2 linked regions of the Caballeronia sp. LZ062 genome follow. The main gene of each other region encodes a partner of the protein of the gene in region 2 in a complex. Links are inferred from orthologs where the notes say so. Each region holds a gene or a part of one and is shown on either strand. Other genes may lie near its edges.

Region 1 (5,059 bases), on a different replicon or contig from region 2:
TAGCCAGATGCTCCCTTAGCAGGGGAGTGCCTTCGACCTCTCGGCCACGTCTCCCAAACTTTACGTTGCACCGGGAGTGCAGTGCAACGAGATCGAGATAATAGCCTGTTCAGCCGCAGCGGTCAAATTCGCATGACGATTTTTTCCAATCGATCAATTTCGAATCTCGCCGACAGCCGGAACCGCAACGGTGGGAAGAGAACGCTCAACCGCGATCCAGCTCGAACGCCTTATGCAGCGCGCGAACGGCCAACTCGGTGTACTTCTCATCGATCAGCACGGAAATCTTGATTTCGGAAGTCGAGATCATCTGGATGTTGATGCCCTCTTCCGACAACGTGCGGAACATCGTGCTCGCGATGCCCACGTGCGAGCGCATGCCCACGCCCACGACCGACACCTTCGACACCTTCGGATCGCCGAGCACGGTTTCCGCGTTCACGTGGCCCTTCACCTGGCCGTTCAGGATCTCCAGCGCGCGCTGGTAGTCGCCACGGCCCACCGTGAACGTGAAGTCCGTCTTGCCGTTCACGCTCTGGTTCTGAATGATCATGTCGATGTCGATGTTCGCATCGGCCACCGGACCGAGAATCTGATACGCGACGCCCGGCTTGTCGGGCACGCCCATGACCGCGATGCGCGCTTCGTCGCGCTGAAACGCGATGCCGGAGATAACTGCCTTTTCCATGTTCTCGTCTTCTTCAAAAGTAATCAGGGTGCCCGAGTGCATTTCGGCTTCGAGCGGCATGAGCGGATCGGTCAGGCTGGACAACACCCGCGTCTTGACCTGGTACTTGCCGGCGAATTCCACTGAGCGGATCTGCAGAACCTTCGAGCCCAGACTCGCCATTTCCAGCATTTCCTCGAACGTCACGCGATCCAGCCGGCGCGCCTCTTCGACGACACGCGGGTCGGTCGTATAGACGCCGTCGACGTCGGTGTAGATCAGGCACTCGTCGGCTTTCAGCGCCGCCGCAATCGCGACCGCCGATGTATCCGAGCCGCCGCGCCCGAGCGTCGCGATATGGCCTTCGGGATCGACGCCCTGAAAGCCAGTGATGACCACGACCTTGCCCGCGTCGAGGTCTTTCAGCACGCGCTCGCCGTCGATCTCGCTGATGCGCGCCTTCGTGAACGCGCTGTCGGTCTTGATGGGCACCTGCCAGCCGGCATAACTCACGGCGTCGAGGCCTTCGGCGTGCAGCGCGATGGCGAGAAGCCCGACGCTCACCTGCTCGCCCGTGGAGGCAATCATGTCGAGTTCGCGCGGGTCCGGGTTCGCCGTAATGTCTTTTGCAAGACCGAGCAGGCGGTTGGTTTCGCCGGACATCGCCGAGGGCACGACGACCATTCGGTGGCCGGCCTTGTGCCATTTGGCGACGCGCTTGGCGACGTTCTTGATGCGCTCGACCGAGCCCATCGAGGTGCCGCCGTATTTGTGTACGATGAGTGCCATTGTCGTTTTGAACTGAAGGGAAAACCGCGCTGACGCGCTCGATGCATGATGCTCGCTGTGCTATGGCGTTGCGCTCGACGGCTTCGGGGATAGGGGAAAGCCAGCAACGATACGCGGAGTGCCGCCGGATGCCCGCCGCTAGAGTTGCACTCGTGAGTGACCTGGCGCGCAAGGGGCGCATCACGGGCGAAATTCGCGTCTTTTGAACGGAGATGCCGCGCAAAGCGCGTGGCGGGCAAACGAGTTACGGTACCCGATCGAGGCCGAAATTTCAAGATTGGACGGCCGCGTGCGCCATTTTACCGGCTTCTGGCGAGTCGCCCGAATTGCCGCGTTCAGGCCAGCAGCAAATCCGGCCGCCAGACGATGCGCCGCAACGGCGCATGCGACGTCTCAGGCGCCACTTCGCGGTTCACGCCGACGAGCGGCACGAAGAGAAGCGCATCGCGAATGAAAAGCAGCGGCACGTCCCGCTTCCACGCCGGCACGCCGCGCTCCTGGAACAAATTCTTCAGCGTGCGGCTCGGCGCATCGGCGGAAAGACGCATGCGCTCGCCGCCCGCACGCGATCGCGCGATGATCGGCGCCGCGCGCAGCAAGCCCTCCGCGACGACATCGCTACCGGGCGAGGCGGCCGGCTCGAACACGAACGAGCCTCGCCACTGCGGCAGCCGCCAGACTTCATCGCCTTGCCAACGCAATTCGCTGTGCGGCTTGGCCACTGCCGCGCCCTGATCGAGATCGGGTGCATCCGCGCTGTCGCCCGTTTCCCAGAACAACGCATTGCGATAAACGCGCAGACACCGCCCCGCATGATCGACGCGCAGCGCGTGGCCCTCGCGTGCGCTGGCCGCGTGCCGAAGCTGGCGCAGCATATCGGCGATACGCGCCGTCGATGCAGCCGGCAAGTCGCGTGTGCGCATCCAGTAACGTAGTAAGTTGACGGCGCGTTCGTCGTCGAGCGGCAGCAGCGCGTCGAGTGCGAGCGCGCCCTCTTCTTCGCCCTGCGCGGTTTCCAGGTCGAGGCGCGCCAGATCGTCGAGCAGCCGCTGCGCCGATGCCGCGTGCGACGCCGTGCGCGCGAGGGCATCGCGAAAGCCGGGAAAATGCACGGCGAGCACGGGCAGCACATCGTGTCTCAGCGCGTTGCGCGCGTAGCGGGTATCGGCGTTCGATTCGTCCTCGATCCAGCTCAGATCGCGCTCGTGCGCGTACTGCTCCAGTTGCGCGCGCAAAAGCCGCAATAGCGGGCGCAGGCGCGGCACGTTCGCGCCGTCGAGCCGCTGCGGGGCCATCGCGGCGAGCCCCGCGACGCCCGCGCCGCGCAGCAGTTGCAGCAGCACGGTTTCCGCCTGATCGTCCGCGTGATGAGCGATCAGAAGCGCCGCCGCGCCGTGCGCGTCGCAGAGTTCGTCGAGCGCGCGATAACGCGCATCGCGCGCGGCGGCTTCCAGGCTCGCGCCGCCCGCGCGCATCACGTCGACATGGCGCACCGCATAACGCACGCCGAGCGATGCCGCGAAGGCCTCGCAATGCGCGTCCCACGCATCGGCGTTCGGGCTGAGTCCGTGATGCACATGAAAAGCGACGACCCCCGCCGCGCTGTGAACGCGCACAGCGGCATCGAGCAAAACGGTGGAATCAAGTCCGCCGCTGAGTGCGACGGCAAGCAGCGCATCGGCGGCGAGTCCGGCATCGGCCACCGCGGCGCGGACCGCCTCGAACACGAGGCGGCCGGCCGGGGTTTCGCTGTCGGAAGTCACGAGAATCGTGAAGAGATGGAAGAATGAAACGTAAGGACGGCGCAATCATGCGCCGGGCAGCGATTCCTTGAACTTGCCGTAGGCCATGATCTTGTCGAAGCGGCGATCGCGCAGATCCTGCACGCTCAAGCCCTGGAACTGACGTAGCGAATCCGCGAGCGCGCGGCGCAGGAGCGCGGCCATGCCCTTCGGATCGCGATGCGCGCCGCCGAGCGGCTCGTTCACGATCTTGTCGATGAGGCCGAGCGCCTTCAGGCGATGCGCCGTCAACCCGAGCGCTTCGGCCGCTTCGGGCGCCTTCGCCGCGCTCTTCCACAGAATGGACGCGCAGCCTTCCGGCGAGATCACCGAATACGTGGAGAACTGCAGCATCATGACGGTGTCCGCGACCGCGATGGCCAGCGCGCCGCCCGAGCCGCCTTCGCCGATGATCGTGGTGATGATCGGCGTCTTGAGTTCGGCCATGACGAAGAGATTGCGGCCGATGGCTTCGGACTGCCCGCGCTCTTCCGCGCCGATGCCCGGATACGCGCCCGGCGTGTCGACGAACGTGAAGATGGGCATGCTGAACTTTTCGGCGAGGCGCATGAGGCGCTCGGCCTTGCGATAGCCTTCCGGGCGCGGCATGCCGAAGTTGCGCAGCGCGCGCTCCTTGGTGTCGCGGCCCTTCTGATGACCGATCACCATGCACGGCTGGCCGTTGAAGCGCGCGAAGCCGCCGACGATAGCGAGATCGTCCGCGAAAGAACGGTCGCCATGCAGTTCGTGGAAGTCGGTGAACAGTTCGTTCACGTAGTCGAGCGTGTAAGGCCGCTGCGGATGACGCGCGATTTGCGAAACCTGCCACGGCGACAGGTTCGCGTACAGATCCTTGGTGAGCTGCTGGCTCTTCTTCGACAGCCGCTCGATTTCTTCCGAGATATCGACAGCGGAATCGTCCTGAACGAAGCGGAGTTCTTCGATCTTCGCTTCGAGTTCAGCGATCGGCTGCTCGAAATCCAGAAACGTGGTCTTCATGTGTTCGAGTCCTTGAACAACGGGCAGGGGCGCAAGGGCGTCTATTCTAACCGCGTCCGTCCCTGTTAAAAACGCGCGGGAACTATCGATTATAAATCAACGATAGCCCGGCAAATGCTGTTGCGAATCAGTGGTCTGCGGGAATCGGATTGAGGCTGCGCCACATGTACCACGTCGCGACGGTTCGCCACGGCTCCCAGTTCGCCGCGACTTCCCGCGCTTCGCTGCGCGTGACCGGCTCGCCGCTGAAGTAATTGACGCTGATGGCCTGAATGAGACCGAGGTCGTCGAGCGGCAGCACGTTCGGGCGCGACAGGTTGAAGATGAGAAACATCTCCGCCGTCCATCGGCCGATGCCGCGAATCTGCGTGAGTTCGGCGATGACCGCTTCGTCGTCCATCGACGCCCACGTACCGACATGCAGCGCGCCCGAGACGAAGTGCTGCGCGAGATCGAGTATGTACTCGGTCTTGCGCTTCGAGAGCCCGCATCCTTGCAGTTTCTCTGCGCCGAGCGCGATGAAGTCCGCCGGCACAATGGCGGGACACGCGGTCTTCACGCGCTCCCAAATGGCTTGCGCGGCTTTCACCGAGATCTGCTGGCCGGCAACGGATCGCGCGAGCGTCGAAAAGGGATCGCCGAGATTGACGAGATGCATCTGCCCGAACTTCGGGATCAGCTTCTTGAGAATGCGGTCGCGCTTCATAAGGTCGGCGCAGGCCTTGTCCCAGTAATCGGGACGCACGATCTCGCGCGTGAGGCCGCCCACTTGCACCGGCACGGCGGCATCGGTTGTGACTGCGCGCGACTTGCGAACGACTTC
Region 2 (2,848 bases):
AGCCCATGTTGCCGAGGTTTTGCGCGAGCACGGCTGCGGCGTGCGGATTGTGCGCAACGTCGAGAATGATCTGCGGCTTGCCCGGCAGCACCTGGAAGCGCCCCGGCAGTTCCACGTTCGCGAGCCCCAGACGAATGTCCTGCGCGGACACCGGCAGCCGGTCGCGCAGCGCCTCGAGCGCGGCGAGCGCCGCCGACGTGTTGATGAGCTGATTCGCCCCGCGCAGCGCCGGATAGGCGAGCGCCGCGCGCCGCTGCGTGCGGCCGATGTAGCTCCACTGCTGGCGTTCGTTGCCCGGCTGCGCTTCGTAGCGAAAATCGCGGCCGACGAGCCACAAGTCCGCGCCCACAGCGGCGGCATGGTCGATCAACGTTTGCGGCGGCGAAGGATCGCCGCACACGGCCGGCTTGCCCGAACGGAAGATGCCCGCCTTCTCGAAGCCGATTTTTTCCCGCGTGTCGCCGAGATAGTCCGTATGGTCGAGGTCGATGCTCGTCACCACGGCGCAATCCGTATCGACGATATTCACCGCGTCCAGCCGCCCGCCCAGCCCCACTTCGAGGATCACGGCATCAAGCCCGCGCGACGCGAACAGATGCAGGATGGCGAGCGTGGTGAATTCGAAATACGTCAGCGAAACAGGATCGGGCAGGCTGGCGCGCGCCTTCTCAACGGCTTCGAAGTGTTCGAGCAGTTCGGCGTCGGTCGCGTCTTCACCGTCGATGCGCGCGCGCTCGTTGAACGACAGCAAGTGCGGCGACGTATGGCAGCCCACGCGATAGCCCGCGCGCAGGAGGATCGCTTCGAGGATCGCGCACGTCGAGCCCTTGCCGTTCGTGCCGCCGACGGTGATTACCGGGCAATCGAAGCGCAGGCCGAGCGCCTCCTTGACGCGGCCGATGCGCGCGAGGCCCATGTCGATACCGACCGGATGCGCCGCTTCCAGATGGGCGAGCCACGCGTCGAGAGTTGGGAATGTGTTCATGTTCGGTATGCGGAGAAGCAAAAACGCCGCGCGGAACCTCGCGGTTCACGCGCGGCGCGGCGCGGGCACAAAGCGGCGTCAAGCCACCGAATCGGCCGGCTGTCGCGTCATCAGCGCCATCAGCTGCGCGATTTCTTCGCGCATCTTGCGGCGATCCACGATCATGTCGATCGCGCCCTTCTGCATCAGGAATTCCGCGCGCTGGAAGCCTTCAGGCAGCTTCTCGCGCACCGTCTGCTCGATCACGCGCGGGCCGGCGAAGCCGATCAGCGCCTTCGGCTCGGCGATCACGACGTCGCCCAAGAATGCGAAGCTCGCCGATACGCCGCCCATCGTCGGGTCGGTGAGCACGGAGATGAACGGCAGCTTTGCGTCGGCGAGCTTGGTCAGCATGGCCGTGGTTTTCGCCATCTGCATCAGCGAAAGCAGGCTTTCCTGCATGCGCGCGCCGCCCGACGCCGTGAAGCAGATGAAGGGCACGTTTTGCTCCAGCGCGTTGCGCGCGCCGCGGGCGAAGCGTTCACCGACCACCGAGCCCATCGAGCCGCCCATGAACGAGAACTCGAAGCACGCGACCACGCACGGCAGCGTATGGATCGCGCCGCCCATGACGACCATCGCGTCGGTTTCGTCGGTGTCTTCCATCGCCTCTTTCAGGCGGTCCGGATACTTCCGGCTGTCCTTGAACTTGAGCGCGTCGACCGGCACGATTTCCTGGCCGATTTCATAGCGGCCTTCCGGATCGAGCAGGCGGTCGAGCCGCTCGCGCGCGCCGATGCGCATATGGTGGCTGCATTTCGGGCAAACATGCAGATTCGCCTCGACGTCGTTGCGGTAGAGCACCGCCTCGCACGACGGACACTTCACCCAGAGCCCTTCCGGGATACCCTTGCGGTTCTTGGGATCGGTTTGCTTGATCTTGGGCGGCAGCAGTTTGTCGAGCCAGCTCATCGTTGTTCCTTGACTGATCGGGGCATCGCCGCGCACCGTCGATGACGGCCGCGGCGGCACATGTTATTTGGCGGAATCGAGCGCCGCGCGAATTTCCGCGATGAAGCTCGTGAGCGACGCGGCGGCCGTGTCCGGCGGCGCCTCTTCGAGCAACTGCACGAGCCGGCTTCCGATAACGACCGCGTCCGCGACTTCCGCGACGGCGCGGGCCGTCTCTGCGTCGCGAATGCCGAAACCGACGCCGACCGGCAGCGGCACCTGCGACTTGATGGCCGGGATTTTACTCGCGATGCTGGAAACGTCCAGATTTGCCGCGCCCGTCACGCCCTTGAGCGACACGTAGTACACGTAGCCGCTCGCGATCTTGCCGACCGCCGCCACGCGCTCATCGGTCGATGTCGGCGCGAGCAGGAAGATCGGATCGATGCCGGCCGCGCGCATCGTCGCGCCGAAATCGCTGGCTTCCTCGGGCGGATAGTCGACGACGAGCACGCCGTCCACCCCCGCTTGCTTCGCGGCTTGCGCGAACGCGTCGGCGCCCATGCGCTCGATGGGATTGGCGTAGCCCATCAGCACGACGGGCGTGTCGGCGTCGGTTTCGCGAAAGCGCGCCACATCGGCCAGCACGCGCTTGAGCGTGACGCCGCGCGCCAGCGCGCGCTCCGACGAACGCTGGATGACGGGGCCATCGGCCATCGGATCGGAAAACGGCACACCCAGCTCGATGACGTCGGCGCCGCCCTTGGCGAGCGCGTGCATGAATTCGACGGTTTGCTCGGGGTTCGGATCGCCCGCCGTGATGAAGGGAATCAGCCCTTTGCGGCCTTGCGCGGCAAGCGTCGCGAAAGTGTTCTTGATACGGGACATGAGAATTCTCTTAAGCGTATTCGTTGGCGTCGATCATTCGACGCG

What was found. Proteins that work in one complex are often made in the same cells at the same time.
Region 1: the proteins of accD (region 2) and P9239_RS09725 are in contact, whole or in part, in a solved structure (PDB 8UXZ), measured with the Escherichia coli proteins. The link is inferred for Caballeronia sp. LZ062 from one-to-one orthologs.

The regions. Positions count from the first base shown.
Region 1 is NZ_JARTWB010000002.1:786,744-791,802, reverse strand. Bases 2,251-5,059 are described here. They hold P9239_RS09725 (acetyl-CoA carboxylase carboxyltransferase subunit alpha), read right to left. Parts: upstream 4,237-5,059; coding sequence 3,265-4,236; downstream 2,251-3,264. Other genes in these bases: P9239_RS09720 (DNA repair protein), read right to left, coding at 4,364-5,059; tilS (tRNA lysidine(34) synthetase TilS), read right to left, coding at 2,251-3,219. Outside these bases: P9239_RS09735 (aspartate kinase), read right to left, coding at 206-1,456; more of tilS, read right to left, coding at 1,792-2,250. UniProt on the Escherichia coli protein: Component of the acetyl coenzyme A carboxylase (ACC) complex. First, biotin carboxylase catalyzes the carboxylation of biotin on its carrier protein (BCCP) and then the CO(2) group is transferred by the carboxyltransferase to acetyl-CoA to form malonyl-CoA.
Region 2 is NZ_JARTWB010000001.1:985,883-988,730, reverse strand. The notes cover bases 1-2,742. They hold accD (acetyl-CoA carboxylase, carboxyltransferase subunit beta), read right to left. Parts: upstream 1,937-2,742; coding sequence 1,064-1,936; downstream 1-1,063. Other genes in these bases: trpA (tryptophan synthase subunit alpha), read right to left, coding at 2,000-2,742; folC (bifunctional tetrahydrofolate synthase/dihydrofolate synthase), read right to left, coding at 1-985. In the rest of the region: more of trpA, read right to left, coding at 2,743-2,803.